DNA from 4 places in the Ancylobacter sp. IITR112 genome. Region 2 is predicted to be linked to each of the others. Evidence: riboswitches for the same ligand, from Rfam matches in the RefSeq annotation. Region 2 holds a riboswitch; each other region holds the start of a gene.

Region 1 (5,402 bases), 2.3 Mb from region 2:
TTTGTCGAATCGATCGACCGCGATCTCATGGTCGATGCCGATCCCGACCAGTTGTTCCGCGTGCTGCTCAATCTCTGCCGCAACGCGGTGGAGGCGCTGCGCGCGCGCGGGCCCAACGATGTCGCCCGTGACCAGATCCGTATCACCGGCCGGCGCGAGGGCGCGATCGTCATCATCGAAGTCGCCGACACCGGCCCCGGCGTGCCGGAGCGGGCGCGGGCGCATCTGTTCGAGGCGTTCCAGGGCTCGGTGAGCCGGGGTGGCACCGGGCTCGGCCTCGCCATCGCCGCCGAGCTGATGCAGGCGCATGGCGGCGATCTGCAACTGGTCCCCGGCACGATCGGCGCTACCTTCCAGCTTCGGGTGCCGGACCGGCCGGTCGATCTCGACGCCCACCGGGCGCTGCGCTCCTTCGGCTGAGGCGGGGCAACGCGCCCCGATTCTGCGAAAGGATGCGATGTGAACCGACGCCTATCCTCGCCCGATTCCCTGCCGCCGGGCCTGAGCCGCCGCCGCGTGCTCGCCGCGCTGGCGGCCGGCCTGCCGCTGCTGGGCGCCACGGGCGCTCCGGCACAGCCCAATCTCGCCACGCCGGTGATTCCCGGAAGCCCGGGGGCAGCGCCGGTCAAGGTTACGGTCGAGGGGCGCCGCCTCCTGGTCGATGGCCAGCCCTTTCATGTCCGCGGCGTCGCCGGCGACGGGCCGCTGGCGCTGCTGCCCGGACTGGGCGCCACCACGGTGCGCAGCTATGGCGAGGACCCCGGCCCGCTGCTCGATGCGGCCGGCACGCTCGGCCTCAAGGTGATCGTTGGCCTGTGGGTCGGCCAGCCGCGCCAGGGCGCCGACTACAACGACGCCGCCTTCCGCGCCCGCCAGCTCGCCGAGCTGGAGGCCGTGGTGACCAAATATCGCGGCCATCCCGCTTTGCTGATGTGGGGCGTCGGTAATGAGGTGGAGGTCGACCTCGCCGATGATTCGCCAGTCTGGCCTGTGATCGAGGAGGTCGCGGCCATGGTCGCTCGCCTCGATCCCGCCCATCCCCCGCTTGCCGTGCTGGCCGAGACCGGCAGCGACAAGGTGGAAAAGCTGCGCCGGGCGGCGCCCAGCATCCAGGTTCTGGGTCTCAACTCCTATGGCGACGCCCTCTATTCCGTGACCGAGCGGGCGCGCAAGCAGGGCTGGGACGGGCCGATCATCATCACCGAGCTCGGCGCGCTTGGCCAGTGGCAGGCGGCGCACGCGCCCTGGGGGGCGCCCTTCGAGCCGAGTTCGACCCAGAAAGCGATCCAGCTTCGGCGCTATCTCGCCGCGCTGGAGACGCAGGAAGCTGGCGCCATCCTCTTCCTCTGGGGCCAGAAGCAGGAGGTGACGCCGAGCTGGCACAGCCTGCTGCTGCCCGATGGCGTGTGGCTGGAGGCGGCGGAAGCCATGGCGCAGGCCTGGGGCGGGCAGCCGCCAGGCGGCAACCAGGCCCCGCGCATCGCCGCGCTGCGGGTGGCGGGAGAGCCGAGCGCGCCTTTTGCCGCGTGGCCGGCGAATGAGGAGGGCGCGTTCACGCTCGACGCTGTCGAGCCCGATGGCGACCTGATGGAGGTGCGCTGGTTCGTGATGGCCGAGAGCGAGGAACGCGGCATTGGCGGCGATCGCGAAGCGGTGCCGCCGCTTTTCCCCGAGGCGGTGCGCCAGAGCGGACCGACCGGCGCGCGCGTCGCCGGCCTCCGGCCGGGGCATTACCGCATCTTCGTCGAATTGCGCGACGGCAAGGGCGCCGGCGCCACCGCCAATATGCCGTTCGCGGTGCGCTAGCGCCACTCGCGGGTGTGCGGAGGCGGACGCGAACGGCGCGCCCGCCTGTGGATAGCGCGCTTGCGCGTCGCTGCCGCTTGCAATGCGCGCGCAAACGGGGTAGCAGACGGGCCCTCGCGGTTGGCCAACCACTCTGGTCCGCCCGCCGCGAACAGGCTTCCCCGCCGCAGGGCGGAAAGCCGGGCGCCCGTAGCTCAGCTGGATAGAGCACCAGACTACGAATCTGGGGGTCAGAGGTTCGAATCCTTTCGGGCGCGCCATTCCATCTCATTGAAAACGCTGAGATTTTAGAATCTGCCGGGTGCTGTCGACCGGCTTAATTTTTGAAGTTACGCCGGTTTTGGATGGGCGGACACTGCTTCGCGCCCAGTCGCATCTCGGCGTGTTTGCGGCGGACAACCCACTACGGAACTAAGGTTGACCAGTTCGCCCCTCACTGCGACGTCAGGATTATTGCGTTGACCTAGGGCACCGGAGCCCGGATGGCTGCGCTGTTCTCCACATCGATCGAGTTGCGCCACCTGGCCTGCTGCCGGCTTCATGAAACACCCACTCTCGGTGTCCACGAAACCGGCAGCAGGCCAGTCGCGCGAATTGCCGCTTTGACGCGCAGGATAAGGTGCCTGCTTGTCGGTCTTGGGATGGAGGGCAGACAGGCGGTTTAAGAGATGGAATCGTCCGCTTTGCGCCGCCATGTCGGTCATTGCCGTGGTGACGGGCCGTCCCCAGAAGCGGATATCAGCGAAGCACGCTAGTTCGGCACTTTTTACCGTCAGCGAGTGCGTCCGTGTCAGCGCCAGGAACGAAACTAAGGCGGTTGAGCGATAGCAGACATGGAGAGGATCAGTTGACCGACGTTATGTCGACATAAAGATGTCTTTATATCTTATTTGACAATCCCGAAGGCCCGGGTCATTGTCCTGCCGTCAAGGTTCTGCGGCGCCGCGTGCGTCGCAGCTAAGAGGGAAGCCGGTGAGTCTCTCGGGACAATGCCGGCGCTGCCCCCGCAACTGTAAGCGGCGAGCCTGTCGTCCATTCCGTGTCACTGGAGCGCAAGTTCCGGGAAGGCCGGGCGAGAGGCGGTGACCCGCGAGCCAGGAGACCTGCCCTGACAACATAATCGTCCCTGGGCGGGGTGTCCGGTGGTGCGTTCGCGCGTCCGCCGGTGTGTTGCGCCGGTGGTTGCGTCGTCGCGTCCGCTCGGCCTTTGCCCCCAATCCTGATTGGGGTTAGCCGAATGAACTTCCCTTATTCCGCCGGCACGGTGCCGGTTTCCACCCTCGGTACGCCGCGCATCGGTCCGCGCCGCGAACTCAAGGCCGCCCTTGAATCATACTGGTCCGGCAAGAGCGACGCGCCGGCACTGCTGGAGGCCGCCGCGCGCCTGCGCGCCGCCAATTGGGCGCGGCAGAAGGCGCTGGGCGTCACCAACATCCCCTCCAACGATTTCTCGCTCTACGACCATGTGCTCGACACGGCGGTGATGGTGGGAGCGATCCCGCCCGCCTATGGCTGGACCGGCGGTCCGGTGCCGCTCGACACCTATTTCGCCATGGCGCGCGGCAGCCAGAGCGGGGAGGCAGCGTGCGCGCATGGTCACGCGGACCAGCAGAGTCACGGCGTTCCGGCGCTGGAGATGACCAAATGGTTCGACACCAACTATCACTACATGGTGCCGGAATTTTCTCGCGGGCAGCGCTTCTCGCTCACCTCCGCCAAGCCGGTCGACGAGTATCGCGAAGCCAAGGCGCTGGGCTATGAGACACGGCCGGTGCTGCTGGGGCCCGTCAGCTTCCTCACGCTCGGCAAGGCGAAGGAAGACGGGCTTGAACCGCTCAGCCTGCTTGGCGAATTGCTGCCGGTCTATGTCGAGGTGCTGCGCCGGCTCTCCGCCTCGGGAGCGGACTGGGTGCAGATCGACGAGCCCTGCCTCGTCACAGATCTTGATGACGCCGCCCGCGCCGCGCTGCGCGAGGCCTATGGCTTCTTTGCCCATGCGCTGCCCCGGCTGAAGATCATGCTGACCCCCTATTTCGGCCGGCTCGGCGACAATCTCGACACAGCGCTTTCCCTGCCGGTCGCCGGGCTGCATCTCGATCTGGTGCGCGGCGCCGGGCAACTGCGCGAGGTGGCGGACAGGGCGCGCGCGGGCCTCGTGCTGTCGCTCGGTGTCATTGACGGGCGCAATGTCTGGCGCGCCAATCTTCCGAAGCTGCTCGACACGCTTGAACCCTTCGTGCGCAAGCGCGGCACCGATCATGTCGAGATCGCCCCGTCCTGCTCGCTGCTGCATGTGCCGATCGACCTCGAACAGGAAACCGGCCTCGATCCCGATGTGAAGAGCTGGCTCGCCTTCGCCGTGCAGAAGATGGACGAACTCGTCACGCTCGGCACCGCGCTCGCCGGCGGGCGCGAGGTGGTGCTCGGCAAGCTCGCCGCCTCGGCCAGGGCCGCCGAGGCCCGCGCAACATCCGCCAAGGTGCACGATGCCGCCGTCGCCGCGCGCCTGTCGGCTATCACGCCGGCGGATACGCGCCGCGCCAGCCCGTTCGCCCACCGCGCCGAACAGCAGCGTGCGCGCCTTGGTCTGCCGCTCTACCCGACCACCACCATCGGCTCCTTCCCGCAGACGCCGGAAGTGCGCAAGGCACGTGCCGCCCACGGCAAGGGTGAACTGACGGACATCGCCTACGAGGCGTTTCTGAAGGAGGAGACCGCCCGCACCATTCGCTGGCAGGAGGAGATCGGGCTCGATGTGCTCGTGCATGGCGAGTTCGAGCGCAACGACATGGTGCAGTATTTCGGCGAGCAGCTTTCCGGCTTCGCCTTCACCCGGCATGGCTGGGTACAGAGCTATGGCTCGCGCTATGTCCGCCCGCCGATCCTGTTCGGCGATGTCTCGCGGCCCGCGCCGATGACGGTCGACTGGTGGCGCTTTGCGCAAGGGTGCACCGATCGGCCGTTGAAGGGCATGCTGACCGGCCCGGTGACGATCCTCAACTGGTCTTTCGTCCGCGATGATGTGCCCCGAAGCTTGGCCTGCCGACAGATCGCGCTCGCCATACGCGACGAGGTGGTCGACCTGGAAGCCGCCGGCGCGGCGATGATCCAGATCGACGAGGCGGCGATCCGCGAGGGCCTGCCGCTGCGCCGCGCCGAGTGGGACGCCTATCTCGACTGGGCGGTGGAGAGCTTCCGCCTCTGTGCCTCCGGCGTGCGGGACGAGACGCAGATCCACACCCATATGTGCTATTCGGAGTTCAACGACATCATCGCCTCCATCGCAGCCATGGATGCCGATGTGATCTCCATCGAGACCTCACGCTCGAAGATGGAACTGCTCGACGCCTTCGTCGACTATCGCTACCCCAATGAGATCGGGCCGGGGGTCTACGACATCCACTCGCCGCGCGTGCCGCCGGTCGAGGAGATGGTCGAACTGCTGGTGAAGGCGAGGGAGCGCCTTGCCGCCGAGCAGATATGGGTCAATCCCGATTGCGGGCTCAAGACCCGCAAATGGGACGAGGTGCGCCCGGCGCTCATCAACATGGTGGCAGCGGCGCATCGCCTGCGCAGCGATCTCGCCCAGGCGGCCG
Region 2 (5,402 bases):
ACCGTGTCGACCTCTAGCAGGCCGAGGCCGGGCAGCGTGCCGGGCGGGCCTTCCACGCCGTCGGGGTCGGCGAGCAAGCGCCCCAGCATCTGGTAGCCGCCGCACAGGCCGAGCACCCGCCCGCCGCGCCGCACATGGGCGAGAAGGTCGATGTCCCAGCCCTCGCGGCGGAAATCGGCGAGGTCGGCCATGGTGGATTTCGAGCCGGGCAGCAGGACGAGTGCGGCATCGGCGGGCAGCGGCGTGCCGGGGCGCACGCGGATCACCTCCACGCCCGGTTCGGCCTCCAGCGGGTCGAGATCGTCAAAATTGGCGATGCGCGGCAGCAGCGGCACGGCGATCTTCACCCGCGCCCCCGGCTTGGGCAACGTGGCGGCGTCGAGCGCCAGCGCGTCCTCCGCCGGCAGGCGGCGGGCGTCCGGGAAGAACGGGATGAGGCCGAGCGCTTCCCAGCCGGTGCGGGACGCGATCGCCTCCATGCCGGCGGCGAACAGGGCGGGGTCGCCGCGAAAGCGGTTGACGAGAAAGCCGCGGATCATCGCCGCGTCATCCTCCGGCAGCACGGCGCGCGTGCCGACGAGGCTGGCGATGACGCCGCCGCGGTCGATGTCGCCGATCAGCACCACGGGCACGTCAGCGGCGCGGGCAAACCCCATATTGGCGATGTCGTTGGCGCGCAGATTGATCTCCGACGCCGAGCCGGCGCCTTCAACCAGCACGAGGTCGGCCTCGGCTCGCAGCCGCTCATAGCTGTCCAGTACAGCGGACATGAGCGCGGGCTTGAGCTTCTGATAATCCGCCGCTTTCGCCGTGCCCCGCGCGCGACCCTGCACGATGACCTGCGCGCCGATCTCGCTCTGCGGTTTCAGCAGCACCGGGTTCATGTGGACGGAAGGGGCGACGCCGGCGGCGCGGGCCTGCAGCGCCTGCGCGCGGCCGATTTCGCCGCCATCGGGCGTGACGGCGGCATTGTTCGACATGTTCTGCGGCTTGAACGGGCGCACGATGAGCCCGCGCCGGGTGAAGGCGCGGGCGAGGCCGGCGACGATCAGCGACTTGCCGACATCCGAGCCGGTGCCCTGGAACATGAGGGCGAGGGGCTTATGAAGGGGAGGGCTCATGCCCCCTCTCCCCATCGGGGAGAGGGATGGGGTGAGGGGTCCTTCAGCCGGTGAGCCGGGAGCCCCCTCACCGACCCGCTGCGCGCGCCACCTCTCCCCGACGGGGAGAGGGCAGAAAGGCCCGCACAGGACGGTTCATCGCGGCGGGAGATCAGCCGCGCCGTGCTTCGAGATAGTCGACGCGGCGTTCCAGATTGGCTTCCCGCACCATGCCGGGGATGAGGAACAGGTCGATGATCTGCCCGATGCCGAGCAGGCCGACCGTCAATAGCCACAGGGCGCCGGTCCAGTAGCGGCCGGTATAGAAGCGCTGGATGCCGCACACGCCGATCAGGCCGAAGCACCAGAACAGATAGGCGATGGGGGTGGAACGCATCGAAGCGTTTCTCCATGAAAGAACCACGCCGCAACAGCCGGCGTCCTCTCTCACATAGGAATGACGCTGCGCAATTGCGAGATCGCCGCCACGGCCCGCGTGCCGATTTCGACCGGCCGCGCATCAGAACTCGATGCCCTTCTGCGCCTTCACCCCGGCTTTGAAATGGTGCTTCACGAGCCCCATCTCGGTGACGAGGTCGGCGGCCTCGATCAGCTCCGCCTTGGCATTGCGGCCGGTGACGACGACGTGCAGCCCCTCGCGGCGGGCGCTGAGCGCCGCCACCACCTCGGTGAGCGGGAGATAATCGTAGCGCAGGGCGATGTTGAGTTCGTCCAGAATGACCAGCCCGAAGGCGGGGTCGTCCATCATCTCCCGCGCCTTGTCCCAGGCGCGGCGGGCGGAAGCGATGTCGCGGGCGAGGTCCTGCGTCTCCCAGGTGAAGCCCTCGCCCATGGAATGCCATTCCACCCGCGCGCCGAAGCTTTCCAGCGCCGTGCGCTCGGCCGAGTCCCACGCGCCCTTGATGAACTGGACGACGCCGACCCTGGCCCCGTCCGGTTGGCCGAGCGTGCGCAGAGCGAGGCCGAAGGCGGCGGTGGACTTGCCCTTGCCGGGGCCGGTGTGGACCAGCAGAAGGCCCTTTTCGACGGTCTTTTCCGCCACTTCCGCGTCCTGCACCGCCTTGCGCTTCTCCATCTTGGCGCGGTGGCGGGCGGCGTCCTCGGGGGAAATATCGCTCATTCGGCGCTTCCTTTCACGTAGAGCGGCAGGCCGGCGACGGTGAAGACCACGCGCGCGGCGCGGGCGGCGACCATCTGGTTGAGCCGTCCCTGCGCGTCGCGGAACCGGCGGGCCAGCGCATTATCCGGGACGATGGAGAGGCCGACCTCGTTGGAGACCGCGACCACCGGCCCGTCATGGGCGACGAGCGCCTCGACCAGAGCGGCGCATTCGGTGGCAAGATCGGCCTCCGCCAGCAGGCGGTTGGACAGCCAGAGCGTGAGGCAATCCACCAGCACCGGCCGGCCGGGCGGCAGCGCCCTGAGCGCGGCGGCGAGGTCGTGCGGGGCGTCCCGCGTCTCCCAGCCTGCCGCGCGGCGGGCGCGGTGCTCGCCGATGCGCTCACGCATTTCGTCGTCCCAGGCCCGCGCGGTGGCGAGGTAGCACCAGGGCGGGGGCAGGGCGGTGACGAGGCCTTCGGCATAGGCGCTCTTGCCCGAACGCGCGCCGCCGAGAACGAGCGTCAGCGCCATGGCGGGCAGACCGGGGCAAAGCGGGGCGGCATCGTCATGGTTCCCAATGGGGCTCCGAGAGGCGGCGGCGGGCGAGCGGCGGACTATAGCGGCGGCGCGGGGGCGGGCAACCGCCGGGGCCGGGGCGTGCGGTTTGACTTTGCCGGCCAAGCCTCCTTTAGTGGCCGCGACCGACGGTTTTCTCCCGCGAGGGAGGGACGAAGAGGGAATGCGGTGCGGGGCTCTCGGGCCCCCATTCCGCGGCTGCCCCCGCAACTGTAAGCGGCGAGCCTCAGCCGGAAGCCACTGGAGAATGTCTCCGGGAAGGCGGCGACGAGGCGGCGACCCGCGAGCCAGGAGACCTGCCGGCGGTCCGGTCGTGCGTGCCGGCGGGGTGCCCGGCAGACAGGCAGAGACGCGCCACGGCGCGGCTTCGCGCGGGGATTCCCCCGCGACCGACGCATCCCGCGAATCCGTTGCCCGTGGAGATGCTGATGTCCGCCCCCGATTCCCGCCCCGCCGCGCTCGACCGCGTGCCCTGCACCATCGTCACCGGTTTTCTCGGCTCGGGGAAAACGACGCTGATCCGCCATGTGCTGGAGCATGCGCGCGGCAAGAGGCTGGCGGTGATCGTCAACGAATTCGGCGATGTCGGTATCGACGGCGAGATCCTGAAGGGCTGCGGCATCGAGACCTGCCCGGAAGAGAACATCGTCGAACTCGCCAATGGCTGCATCTGCTGCACCGTGGCGGATGATTTCGTGCCGGCGCTCGACGCCATTCTCGCGCGCGAGCCGAAGGTCGACCACATCCTGATCGAGACCTCCGGTCTCGCTCTGCCCAAGCCGCTGGTGCAGGCCTTCCACTGGCCGGCGATCAAGAGCCGGGTGACGGTCGACGGCGTGGTGGCGGTGGTGGATGGCGAGGCGCTAGCCTCCGGCCGCGTCGCGCACGATCATGACGCGCTCGCCGCCCAGCGCGCCGCCGATGACAGCCTCGACCATGACGACCCGATCGAGGAAGTGTTCGACGACCAGATCGCCTGCGCCGATCTCGTCATCCTCACCAAGGCCGACCTGATCGATTCCGAAGGGCAGGCCAAGGCCCGCGCCGCGCTCGACGCCGAACTGCCCAGGGGCGTGCGGGTGGTGAGCGTGACCGAGGGGCGGATCGACCCGGCCATCCTGATGGGTCTCGGCGTCGGCACCGAGAACGACATCGAGAACCGCAAGACGCATCACGATGACGAGCTCGACCACGACCATGACGATTTCGACAGCTTCGTCGTCGCGGTGCCCGAGATCGCCGACCCGGCCGAATTCGCGGCGCGGGTGGCGCGCGCGGCGGAAGAGGCCGACGTGCTGCGGGTGAAGGGGTTCCTGCCCGTCGCCGGAAAGAAGATGCGGCTGCTGGTGCAGGCGGTGGGCCCGCGCGTGGCGCATCATTTCGACCGGCCGTGGGGCGAAGCGGAGCGCACCGGGCGCCTCGTCGCCATCGGGCTGAAGGGGCTGGACCGCGCCAAGGTGGAGGCGATCCTCGCCGGGGAGAGCGTGGCGGCGTGACGCTTCCGTCATCCCGGACGGCCGTGAGGCCGATCCGGGATCGCCGGCCGGACTGAACGGCAACCGATCCCGGCCTGGCGCTGCGCGTCGGCCGGGATGACGATTTCAGGAGACCCGCCTCCCCATGCACATTCTCGCCACCAGTTCTTCCAGCCTCGACGATCTCGTCGAGCCGGTCGATCTCGGCCAGACGCCGGGCGAGATGGTGGTGGTCTCCTTCGCCGACAGCGACCTCGGCGCGCTCGCCGCCGCCATGGCGCAGGCGCAGGAGCGGGGGGACAATCTGCCGAGCCTGCGCCTCGCCAATCTGCGCGATCTGCGCCACCCGATGTCGGTTGATCTGTGGATCGACAAGGTGGGGAGCCGCGCCCGCATCGTGGTGGTGCGGCTGCTCGGCGGGCTCGACTGGTGGCGCTACGGCGTCGACCGGCTGGCCGCCGAGGCGCGGGCACGCGGCTTTGCGCTCGCGGTGCTGCCGGGCGAGGACCGCGACGACCCGCGCCTCGCCGACGCCTCCACCCTGAACGCGGCGGAGCTGGGCACACTGCTCGGCTATTTCCGCGCTGGCGGGCCGGGAAACATGGCCGCGCTGCTGCGGGTTCTTGCCGCCCATGCGGGGCGGACGATGGCCCCGCCGCCCCCTGCGCAGAACCTGCCGCTGGCGGGGTTTTATGCGTGGGAGGGGGCTTCCCCCGAGGGGCCTTCTGCCCCCACCATCCCCGTCATCTTCTACCGTTCCATGGCGCTGGCGGGCGACACCGCGCCGGTCGACGCTCTCTGCGCGGCGCTTGCGGCGCGGGGGCTCGACCCGCGCCCGATCTATGTCGCCAGCCTGAAGGAGCCGACCTCCATCGCCTTCCTGCGCGATGCGCTGGCGGGGATGAAGCCCGCCGCGATCCTGACGCTCACCGCCTTCGCCGCCGCCGATCCCGGCGAGGCCACGGTGCTGGACGCGCCCGGCGTGCCGGTGCTGCAGGCGATCATCGGCACCACCAGCCGCGCGGGCTGGGCGGAAGGCGTGCGCGGGCTGACCAGCGCCGATCTCGCCATGCATGTGGTGCTGCCGGAACTCGACGGGCGGGTGCTGGCCGGGGCGCTCTCCTTCAAG
Region 3 (5,402 bases), 560 kb from region 2:
CCTTGGTGCCGAAGAGCCGGAATTGGTGTTGGCGCTGCTCGGCCATCGCGACCGGCTGATGGAGGATCTGCGCCAGAAGCTGTCCGCCGAGGGCGAGCTTGCCGCCGAGCAGCAGAACGCGCTGTTCCGCATGACCGTGCTGTTCGAGCGTATCGTCTGGCTGTCGCGCCGGCTGGTCAATGGCCTGACGCAGGTGCGCCGCGCCCATAGCGCGTCCTAGCACCTTATCCGATCAGCCGAGCAGGAAGGTGACGCGCTTCACATTGCGCCCGTTCTCGCGCGCATAGGCGAAGCTGTCGCACAGGGTTCGCACGAGATGCACCCCCAGCCCGCCGATACGCCGCGCCTCCAGCGTGCCGTCGAGATCGGGCGGCGGGGCGGCGAAGGGATCGAACGGGTCGCCATCGTCACTGAAGACCAGAAGCAGCGTATCGCCGCTGCGCCGCACCTCGATGGCGATCTCGCCGGGGCGGCCGTCGGGATAGCCGTAATCGACGGCATTGTTGAAGAACTCGTCGATCGCCAATTGCAGCCGATAGGCCGGGGTCGGCGGCACGCCGGCCTCATGCGCAAAGCCTTCGATCCGTGTGCTGAGCGCGTCGAGCTCGCCCAGCTTGTTGGGCAGGCGCAGATCGAGCCCCCTGTCGGTCATCGCCCCCTCCGCCGCGTGTAGCGGGTTCGTCAGCCCAGTGTGGCGAGCGCGGCCTCGCGGCTGGGATGGATCGGGATCAGCGAGGAGAACCCGCTGACATCGAACACCTCATGCACCTGCGGGATCAGGCCGCACACCGCCAGCGTGCCGCCGGCGCCGCGGATCAGCTTGGTCGCCTTCAGCACCACGCGCAGGCCGGCGGAGCTGATATAGGTGAGCTCGGCGAAATCGAGCAGCACCGTTCCGTCCGCCGGGGCGTCGGCGAGGAACTCCTCCAGCTTGGGCGAGGAACTGCTGTCCAGCCGTCCCTTGACGGCGGTGACGAGGATGGCGCCCTCGACGATGCGGTCGATATGTATCAAGGCTCGGCTCCCGAATGCAGCTTGGCGGCGAAGACGCGGCGTTTGTCCTGGCGGGGCGACCGGGGTCGTGCTGCCGGGCGCCGATCCGCCCTTCACCCGAGACGTACCGGCAAAGTCAAACCCTTGCAAGCAACGGCCCGGCGGCGCAGGGCCGCGCGGGGCGGGCTCAGTGCTCGAAGCGCAGGGTGAGCTTCTGGCGGGCGCCATCGGTGCCGAGCACCAGCTTGTCGGCGCGCTTGCTCAGCATGTAACCGACGAAGCGGGCCACCGCATGGGCGTCGCCCAGCAGGTCTTCCGGCGAGGGGCGGTGGTCGGGAATGGTGATGGGCTCGCCGTCATAAAGCAGGGCCACATCGAAATTCTCCTCGTCGAAATGTGCCCGGACCTCCAGCTTGCCGGGGGCGACCCCGGTGTCGAGCAGCATTTCCACACCTTCCGCCACGACGGGGATCGCGAGGGCGATGACATCGCGGCGCGCGCCCCACAAATCGCCCTGATGCTCCAGGAACTCGGTGGCGACGGTGAAGGAGTTCTCGTCCGCCGTCACCTCGCGCGAGGCTTCCTGACGGATGCCGATGCGGAACACCAGGTTCAGCACGATGGCGACGGCGGTGGCGATGGAAAGCGGCGATTCGACGATGGGCTGCGCCCATTCCGGGGTGAGGGTGACGAGGCCGGGAAGGATGGCCACGGCGAGGCCGGTGAGGATGGCGAGGCCCACGGTGAAGATGCGCCGGTCGCTCAGCCGGCGCGACAGGATCAGTTCCATGCCCGCCACGGTGAGGAAGGCGGCGGCATAGATGAGAATGGCGCCGATGACCGGGGAGGGGATGATGGTCAGCACGCCGATGAGGCGGGGCGAGAAGGCGGAAAGGATGATGAGGATGCCGGAGACGGCGCCGACCCGCCACGCCGTCGTGCCGGTGGCGAAGGCGACGCCGACGGCGGCCGAGGAGGAGGCGCTGGCGAAGCCGCCGGTCACCGCCGTGCCGATATCGCCGATGCAGTTCGCCTGAATGGCGCGGCCGGCCTGATCGAGATCGGCGCGGCGCCAGTCGGCATCGTCCATGCGCTGCATGGACACGACGGTGCCGACCATGTCCACCGCCGAGAGCACGCCGGTGATGACCGCCGCCGGAATGAGCGCCCAGGAAAAGAAGCTGAGGCCCGGCAGGCCGAGATGCGGCAGGTCGATATAGGGCAGGGTGGCGAAGCTGGCATTGGGCTCCGGCGCCACGCCTAGATAGGCCGCCAGCCCCCAGCCCACCGCCGCGCCGATCGCCACGGCGAACAGGCGCAGCATGCCGCGCGAGAAGATGGCGAGGCCGATGATGATGACCAGCGTCACCGAGCTGACAATGGCATAGCGCATGTCGAGATCCGGTGTGATCTCGCCTGAAATGCCGAAGACGCGCCGCAGCGCCGGATCAGCCAGCGCCACGCCGAGCATGGTCACGGCGACGCCGCACACCTCCGGCGGAAACACCGCCCGGAGCGCGCCCATGAAGCGGGAGAGCGTCAGTTGCGACACGGCGGCGACGAGGCTCATGCCGGCATAAAGCGCCGGCCCGCCGGCGGCAAGCGACTGCACCGCCAGCGGCATGTGCGCCATGTTCGGAATCTGCACCAGCAGCATGCCCGCGCCGTAACGCGGCAGGCATTCCAGTAGCGTCGCGATGCCCATGAAGATGATGCAACTGGTGATGAAGAGCTGGGTGTCGTCGAAGGACAGCCCGGCCTCCGCCGCCGCGACAAGCGGGTAGACGATGAACAGCAGGGCCAGCGTCGCATGCTGGACCCCGAGAATGAGCACGGTGCCGGCCGGCGGCTTCTCCTGGGACGAATAGATGATGTTCGTCGGCTTGCGCGGCATGGGCGGGCCCCTGGGGGAGAGGACGGAGGCGCCATCGCCGCGCCCGTCTGGAACTGGAAGGGAGGCTCCCCTCCGTCGCTGCCGGCGACGGGGGAATCTGCACGATCGACTATGATGTTTCGCTCGGAGCCCGGCAAGATCGCCACTCGGCCAAGTTTCGGCCGGCCCGGTCGCCCCTGCGCCACCACGTGGGCGACCTGCGAGAGGCGGGGAGCGACCGCCTCACTCTTGTGCGGCTAAACGATACAATGTATCATTCAAGGCGAAAGGCTGGTGCCGGTCGGCGCTCTTGACGGGGCAGCCCCAGCCGTTACGGTCGCCGCCGATCACGGTTCTTCGGGCGCCCTGCCCGAAGCTAAGAGGGAATTCGGTGAGGCGCCCCGCGCCGAAGCCGAGGCTGCCCCCGCAACTGTAAGCGGCGAGCCCTCTGCCCATCGTCCACTGGCGTCACCGGCCTCGGCCGCGCGCCGGGAAGGCCGGGCGGAGCCAGCGTCGACCCGCGAGCCAGGAGACCTGCCCTGATCGCACACAATCTTTCGGGCGGGGTGCTCCGAAGGTTGCCGGCCGCGCGGGAGTGCGATTCGCTCCCACCCGGGTGGTTTCCTTTACGCTTCCCGTCTTCCTGTTCAGGAAGCGGTGACAATGCTCAACACGACCTCTCATCTTCTCCGTCGCTCGGCTCAAGGCCTCGCCGTGGCGCTTGGCCTGCTCGCGAGCGCGGGCCTGACCGAGGCCCTCGCCGGCACGACCTATCCGCTCACCCTTGAGAATTGCGGTTCCAAGGTGGTGATCGACCACGCGCCCAAGCGGGTGGTGAGCATCGGCCAGGCGCAGACGGAAATCCTCTATGCGCTCGGCCTCGGCGACCGGGTGGTCGCCAGCGCGCTGTGGTTCGGCCCCGTGGCCAAGCCTTACGAGACGGTGAACGCCGGGGTGAAGCGGCTCGCCGACAATGACCCGAGCTTCGAGGCGGTGGTCGGGCAGGAGCCGGACCTCGTCGTCGCCATGTATGAGTGGCACATCGGGCCCAATGGCATCGTCGGCAAGCGCGAGCGCTTCGACGCGGTGAAGGTGCCGGTCTATGTCTCGCCCACCGACTGCGTCGGCAAGGATAATAGCGGCGCCGGCGACGGGGTGCGTACCCAGATGTATTCGACCGAACTTCTCTACCGGAACATCCTTGAATATGGCGCCATCTTCGACGTGTCGGACCGCGCCGAGGCGCTGGTCGCCCGCCTGAAGGCGCGCGAGGCGGAAGCCGCCCGCACCGTCGCGACACTGAACGGCAAGGACGTGTCGATGGCGCTGTGGTTCTCCAGCAAGGAGATCAAGGGCGACGCCTTCCTCGCCGGCAAGAACGGCGTGCCGGCCTATGTGATGGAACAGCTCGGCATCCGCAACATCATCACCACGCAGGAGGAATGGCCGCTGGTGGGGTGGGAGACCATCGCCGCCAACGATCCCGACGTGCTGGTTCTGGTGAAGATGGACCGCCGCCGCTTTCCCGCCGACGACATCGACGCCAAGCTCGCCTTCCTCAAGACCGATCCGGTGGCCAGCCAGCTCTCCGCCGTGAAGAACGGGCGCATCGTCATCGTCGATGTCGCCGCCACGCGGCCGGGCATGGACACGGTGGACGGGCTGGAGGCCATCGCCACGGCGGTGCAGGGCTTCGGTCTGGTCCATTGAGCCACATCGCCATCGGGCCGAACTGGCCGGCGCGGCTTGCCCTCGCCGGCCTTTCCCTCGCCGCGCTGGTCGTCGCCATCGCGCTGGCAGTGACGGTGGGCGAGATGCCGATCCCGCTCGGCGTCGCCTTCCGCGCGCTCGGCAACGGGCTGTTCGGTCTTGGTTATCCCGTCAGCGCCATCCAGCAGGGGGTGATCTTCGAGTACCGGCTGAGCCGGGCGCTGATGGCGGCCTTGTGCGGTGGCGCGTTGGCGCTTTCCGGCGCCATCCTGCAGGCGCTGCTGCGCAACCCGCTGGCGGAGCCGTATATTCTCGGCGTTTCCGCCGGCGCCTCGACGGGCGCGGTGGCGGTGATGATCCTCGGCTTTGGCGGGGCGACGCTGGGGCTTTCCGGCGGGGCATTTCTCGGCTCGGTGGCGGCGCTGGTGCTGGTCGGCCTGCTCGCCGCCGGGGCGGGCGGGGCCAGCGACCGGGTGATTCTCGCCGGAGTCGCCGGCTCGCAATTGTTCAACGCGGCCACCGCCACCATCGTCACCACCATGGCGAGCGCTGAACAGGCGCGCGGCGTGATGTTCTGGCTGCTGGGCAATTTCGGCGGCGTGCGCTGGCCCGACCTCGCGGTGGCGGCACCAGTGGCGCTGCTCGGCTTCCTTGTGTGCATGGTCCACGCCAAGGCGCTGGATGCCTTCGCCTTCGGCGCCGATGCGGCGGCCTCGCTCGGCATCCATGTGACGCGGGTGCGGCTGGTGCTGCTGGCGACCACCGCGCTGCTCACCGCCACCATGGTGGCGATCGTCGGCACGGTCGGCTTTGTCGGGCTGGTCAT
Region 4 (5,402 bases), 2.3 Mb from region 2:
CGCTGTCCGAGGCCTCGGGGCGACGCCCTCGCGGGTGACGAATCTCCGGGGGAAGCGCCGCCTCGGTCCACGGTCGGGATATTGTGTTCCACGGTGCGTTCGATCATTCTGACGGCCCGGTTTGGAGTCGCCACAGAATTTTTGGACTTTGGAAATCACCCCTCGTCACCCTTTCCGAGGCGCGCGGCCCTGAGGGAATCCGGATTTACGCCATTGGCGACATCCACGGGTGCCGGTCCCTTCTTGACAAGCTTCTGCAGAAGATCGAGGAGGATATCGCACGGTCGAAGGCGGGCGACTGGCGGATCATTTTCCTCGGCGACTATGTGGATCGCGGCCCGGACTCCAAGGGCGTCATCGACCGTCTGATCGCGCTTCAGGCGGCTGATCCCCGCTATGTCCTGCTGGCGGGAAACCACGACGTGGAATTCCTAGCCTTTCTCGATCAACCCCGCAGTGATGGCGTGTTCGTCAATAGTGGCGGCAACGCCACGGCGCGCTCCTATGGCGTGAAGCTCAATCGCTCGAAACTGAAGACGCAGGCCGATCTCGAGCAGGTGCATCGCAAGCTGCTGGCGGCGGTCCCCGCCGCGCATGTGCATTTCCTCAAAAATCTGCAATATGCGGTGTCGTTTGGGGACTATTTCTTCTGTCACGCCGGCGTCCGCCCCGGAGTATCGCTGGAGCGCCAGTCTCCCGATGATCTCATGTGGATGCGCGCGCCCTTCCTCGATTCGCTGATGCCGCTGGAAAAAGTGGTGGTCCACGGACACACGATCAGCGCCAAGCCGGAGGAGCGGATCAACCGTATCGGCATTGATACCGGCGCCTCTCGCACCGGCCGACTCACCGGGCTCGTCATCGATGGCGACCATAGGGCTTTTCTGTCGACCAAGCCGTAGACCCGGACGTGATCCGAGACCATTTTCTGGACCGCCGGAAGCTGGAGTTTCCGGCCTTCTTCACGGCGGTGGGCTGGGTGCGCCGCCGGGGTTCTGCAGCGAGATCGGGGGTTTGTGGCCGATGGCCCCGTGCGGCCGATCCTCGTTGTAATATCTGAGCCAAGCCTCCATCTTTTCGGCCGCGTCTGCAAGCGTCAGGAACCAGTGCGTGTTCAGGCACTCGCTGCGGAAGCGGCCGTTGAATGCCTCGATGAAGGCATTGTCGGTGGGCTTGCCGGGCCGGGAGAAATCCAGCGTGACCCCCTTCGCATAGGCCCACAGATCGAGGTCACGGGAGATGAACTCCGAGCCCTGGTCGACCCGGATCGTCCGTGGATAGCCCACCTTGGCGCAGACCTTTTCCAGGGTCGCGACCACGTGCTCGGCCCGATAGCTGAAACGCGGATCGACCACCGGTGAGAAGCGCGAGAAGGTGTCGACGACCGTCAGCACGCGGATCTTGCGGCCGGTGGCAAGCTGGTCGTGGACAAAGTCCATCGCCCAGACATCGTTCGGCCGGGTGGCAGGCGCCCGATCCTCCCGCAACTTTGCCTTCACCCGACGCTTAGGCGTCTTGTTCCGCAACTGAAAGCCCAAGTCTTTGTAAAGACGATAGATCCGCTTCGGATTGACCACCCGGCCCTCCCGCCGCAGGAGCACATGCACCCGGCGATAGCCATAACGCACGCGCGTCTCGCAGATCTCCTTGATCCGCTGGCTCAGTTCAGCCTGCGTGCCCCGCTTCGACTTGTAGGCATAGAGCGCACGATCAACCGCCAGCGTGGCACAGGCACGCCTGGCCGACACCTTCCAGTCTTCCCGCAGCCTGTCCACAAGCGCGCGCTTGCACGCAGGCCTCAGAGCTTTTTTGACAGCACGTCCTGCAACATGGCCTTGTCGAGCGACAGGTCGGCGACGATCCGCTTCAGCTTGGCGTTCTCGTCCTCAAGCTGGCGCAGACGCCGCATCTCCGAAGGCATCAGCCCCGCATATTTCTTGCGCCAGTTGTAGAACGTCGCGTCCGATATCCCGGCCTTCCGGCACACCTCAGCCACAGGTGTCCCGTCCTCCGCCTGCTTCAGCACGAACGCGATCTGCGGTTCGGCACTGGCGATCGAATGGTTGCCGGTGCTGCTGACCCACATAGATTTCTAGGAGAGCCGCCTAAGGTGGCACGACGACCTATTGGCTTCCGCCCGCCGACCTCGCATTCCCTTGGATCGCATTGCCCACATCTTGACATGGTCCTTGCCGGTAGCCACAACATATGGATGCCGTGGTCTTTCGAATCGCAAGATTCGAGAGCTAAGAGGGAAGCCGGTCCAAAGCCGGCGCTGCCCCCGCAACTGTAAGCGGCGAGCCTGTCGTCCATTCCGCGTCACTGGGGCATATGCCTCGGGAAGGCCGGGCGAGAGGCGGTGACCCGCGAGCCAGGAGACCTGCCGTGGCAACATAATCGTCCCTGGGCGGGGTGTCCCGGTGGTGCGTTCGCGCGTCCGCCGGTGCCCCATGCCGTCGGTGGCGCCGATGCGTCGCTCGGCCTTTGCCCCCAATGCTGATTGGGGTTAGCCGATGTCTCTCCTTCACGATGCCGAACCTCTCGCGGCGCAACTCGCTGGGCCGCCCGTGTCTTCCTCCGCTGCCGGCGCGCGCGAGGCCAGCACGCCGGGTTACCAGCTCATCCGCCGCAATGGCGCGGTAACGCCCTTCAACGCCTCCAAGATCGCCGTAGCGCTGACCAAGGCCTTCCTCGCCGTCGAGGGCTCCTCCGCCGCCGCCTCGCGCCGCGTGCATGACATCGTGGCCGATCTGACCGAGCAGATCGTCGCCGGTCTCACCCGCCGCGCCGATGCCGGCCGCACCTTCCACATCGAAGACGTGCAGGACCAGGTGGAACTCGCCCTCATGCGCGGCGAACACCACAAGGTCGCCCGCGCCTATGTGCTGTACCGCGCGGATCGCGCCCGTGAGCGGGCGGCCGCCAAGCCGATAGCGGCGACCGCCTCCGCCCTGCGGATGAAGGGTTCCGACGGCACGCTTGTGCCGCTCGACGAGGCGCGGCTCGCCGCCGTGATCGGCGAGGCCACGGCCGGCCTCGCCGATGTCTCAGGCGATGCCATCCTCGCCGAGACCCGGCGCAATCTCTATGACGGCCTCAGCGTCGACGAACTGGCGCTGGCGCCCATCCTCGCCGCCCGCACGCTGATCGAGCGCGAGCCGAACTACGCCAAAGTCTCGGCGCGGCTGTTGCTGGACAAGATGCGCCGCGAGGCGCTGAGCTTTCTCGCCGGCCGTCCCGATCAGGCGACGCAGGCGGAGATGGCGCGGCGCTACCCCGACTATTTCCGCGCCTATCTCCAGCGTGGCATCGAGGAAGAGCTGATCGACCCGGAGCTGGGCCGCTTCGATCTCGCCCGTATCGTCGGCGCGCTGCTGCCCGAGCGCGACCTGCAATTCGACTATCTCGGCCTGCAGACGCTCTATGACCGCTATTTCCTGCACGCGCGCGGCACCCGCTTCGAGCTACCGCAGGCGTTCTTCATGCGGGTGGCCATGGGTCTCGCCTTGCGCGAGGTCGACCGCGAGGGGCAGGCGATCGAGTTCTACCGGCTGCTTTCGTCCTTCGACTTCATGGCCTCGACGCCGACCCTGTTCAATGCCGGCACGCTGCGCCCGCAACTCTCCTCCTGCTTCCTCACCACGGTGGCGGACGATCTCGACGGCATCTTCAAGGCGATCAGGGACAACGCGCTGCTCGCCAAATATTCCGGTGGCCTCGGCAATGACTGGACGCCCGTGCGGGGGCTGGGCGCCCATATCAAGGGCACCAATGGCGAGAGCCAGGGCGTGGTGCCGTTTCTGAAAGTCGCCAACGACACCGCCATCGCTGTCAATCAGGGCGGCAAGCGCAAGGGCGCTGTCTGCGCCTATCTCGAGACCTGGCACATCGACATCGAGGAATTCCTCGACCTGCGCAAGAACACCGGCGACGACCGCCGGCGCACCCATGACATGAACACCGCCAACTGGGTGCCGGACTTGTTTCTGCAGCGCATCGAGGCCGACGGCCCGTGGACGCTGTTCTCTCCCGACGAGACACCCGACCTGCATGACCTATATGGGCCGGCCTTCAAGACGACGTATGAGGCCTATGAGGCGAAGGCCGCGCGTGGGGAGATGAAGGTCTCGAAACAGGTACGCGCGCTCGACCTGTGGCGGCGCATGCTGACGATGCTGTTCGAGACCGGCCATCCCTGGGTGACGTTCAAGGACCCGTGCAATCTGCGTTCGCCGCAGCAGCATATCGGCGTGGTGCACTCCTCGAATCTGTGCACCGAGATCACGCTCAACACACGCGCCGACGAGGTGGCGGTGTGCAATCTCGGCTCGGTGAATCTGCTTGCCCATGTCACGCCGGACGGGCTCGACCGGGCGCGGCTGGCGCGCACCGTCACGACGGCGATGCGCATGCTCGACAATGTCATCGACATCAATTTCTACACCATCCCGGAGGCGCGCCGCTCCAATCTGCGCCACCGGCCCGTCGGCCTCGGCATTATGGGCTTTCAGGACGCGCTACAGGCGCTGCGCATTCCCTATGGCTCAGAGGCGGCGGTGCGCTTCGCCGATGAAAGCATGGAAGCGGTAAGCTTCCACGCCATTTCCGCCTCGGTGGAACTGGCCGCCGAGCGTGGGCGCTACCCCTCCTTCGAGGGCTCACTGTGGTCGAAGGGCATCCTGCCCATCCACAGCCTCGAATTGCTGGCACAGGCGCGTGGCGGGCTCGATCTCGACCGCTCGTCCACGCTCGATTGGGAAGGACTTCGCGCGCGAGTGGTGGCGACCGGCATGCGCAACTCCAACACCATGGCCATCGCGCCGACCGCGACCATCTCCAATATCTGCGGCGTGTCGCAGTCGATCGAGCCGGCCTATCAGAACCTGTTCGTCAAATCGAACATGTCCGGCGATTTCACCGTGGTGAACGCCTTCCTCGTCCGCGAGCTGAAAGAACGCGGCCTGTGGGACGAGGTGATGGTGTCCGACCTCAAATATTACGACGGCAGCGTCGGCCAGATCGACCGCATCCCGGACGATCTCAAGGCGCTGTACGCCACCGCCTTCGAGATCGACGCGGTCTGGCTTATCGAGGCGGCGGCCCGCCGGCAGAAATGGATCGACCAGGCGCAGTCGCTGAACCTTTATGTCGCCAACCCTTCCGGTCGCAAGCTTGACGAAACCTATCGCCTCGCCTGGAAGCGGGGATTGAAGACCACCTACTATCTGCGCTCGCGCTCGGCCACTCATGTCGAGAAATCGACGCTCAAGGGCACCGACGGCAAGCTCAATGCGGTCTCAACCGTGGTCGCGGCGGCGCCCGTTATCGTGCCGGAAATGGTCCTCGGCCAAGCCTGCTCGATCAACGATCCCGACTGCGAAGCCTGCCAGTGAGCAGCGTTA

The links. Region 2 has a riboswitch for cobalamin ahead of cobW (cobalamin biosynthesis protein CobW). Riboswitches for the same ligand answer to the same signal wherever they lie in the genome.
Region 1: it holds a riboswitch for cobalamin, as region 2 does, so the genes downstream of both, metE (5-methyltetrahydropteroyltriglutamate--homocysteine S-methyltransferase) here and cobW (cobalamin biosynthesis protein CobW) in region 2, are expected to answer to the same signal.
Region 3: it holds a riboswitch for cobalamin, as region 2 does, so the genes downstream of both, AAC979_RS09505 (ABC transporter substrate-binding protein) here and cobW (cobalamin biosynthesis protein CobW) in region 2, are expected to answer to the same signal.
Region 4: it holds a riboswitch for cobalamin, as region 2 does, so the genes downstream of both, AAC979_RS00785 (ribonucleoside-diphosphate reductase subunit alpha) here and cobW (cobalamin biosynthesis protein CobW) in region 2, are expected to answer to the same signal.

Annotation. Positions count from the first base shown of each region.
Region 1 is NZ_JBGCUS010000001.1:168,830-174,231, forward strand. Features, by position in the region: gene AAC979_RS00750 (sensor histidine kinase) at 1-420, shown strand, start outside; gene AAC979_RS00755 (glycosyl hydrolase) at 460-1,806, shown strand; tRNA gene AAC979_RS00760 (tRNA-Arg) at 1,990-2,066, shown strand; cobalamin riboswitch at 2,719-2,932, shown strand; gene metE (5-methyltetrahydropteroyltriglutamate--homocysteine S-methyltransferase) at 3,044-5,402, shown strand, end outside.
Region 2 is NZ_JBGCUS010000001.1:2,517,171-2,522,572, reverse strand. Features, by position in the region: gene AAC979_RS12095 (cobyric acid synthase) at 1-1,088, opposite strand, end outside; gene AAC979_RS12090 (NINE protein) at 1,273-1,497, opposite strand; gene cobO (cob(I)yrinic acid a,c-diamide adenosyltransferase) at 1,621-2,241, opposite strand; gene cobU (bifunctional adenosylcobinamide kinase/adenosylcobinamide-phosphate guanylyltransferase) at 2,238-2,753, opposite strand; cobalamin riboswitch at 2,911-3,117, shown strand; gene cobW (cobalamin biosynthesis protein CobW) at 3,227-4,294, shown strand; gene cobN (cobaltochelatase subunit CobN) at 4,419-5,402, shown strand, end outside.
Region 3 is NZ_JBGCUS010000001.1:1,954,520-1,959,921, reverse strand. Features, by position in the region: gene AAC979_RS09525 (Na+/Picotransporter) at 1-220, shown strand, start outside; gene AAC979_RS09520 (ATP-binding protein) at 233-652, opposite strand; gene AAC979_RS09515 (STAS domain-containing protein) at 682-1,014, opposite strand; gene AAC979_RS09510 (uracil-xanthine permease family protein) at 1,181-2,887, opposite strand; cobalamin riboswitch at 3,200-3,423, shown strand; gene AAC979_RS09505 (ABC transporter substrate-binding protein) at 3,530-4,576, shown strand; gene AAC979_RS09500 (FecCD family ABC transporter permease) at 4,573-5,402, shown strand, end outside.
Region 4 is NZ_JBGCUS010000001.1:178,211-183,612, reverse strand. Features, by position in the region: gene AAC979_RS00795 (metallophosphoesterase family protein) at 84-902, shown strand; one part of gene AAC979_RS00790 (IS3 family transposase) at 963-1,813, opposite strand; one part of gene AAC979_RS00790 (IS3 family transposase) at 1,813-2,086, opposite strand; cobalamin riboswitch at 2,202-2,403, shown strand; gene AAC979_RS00785 (ribonucleoside-diphosphate reductase subunit alpha) at 2,514-5,393, shown strand.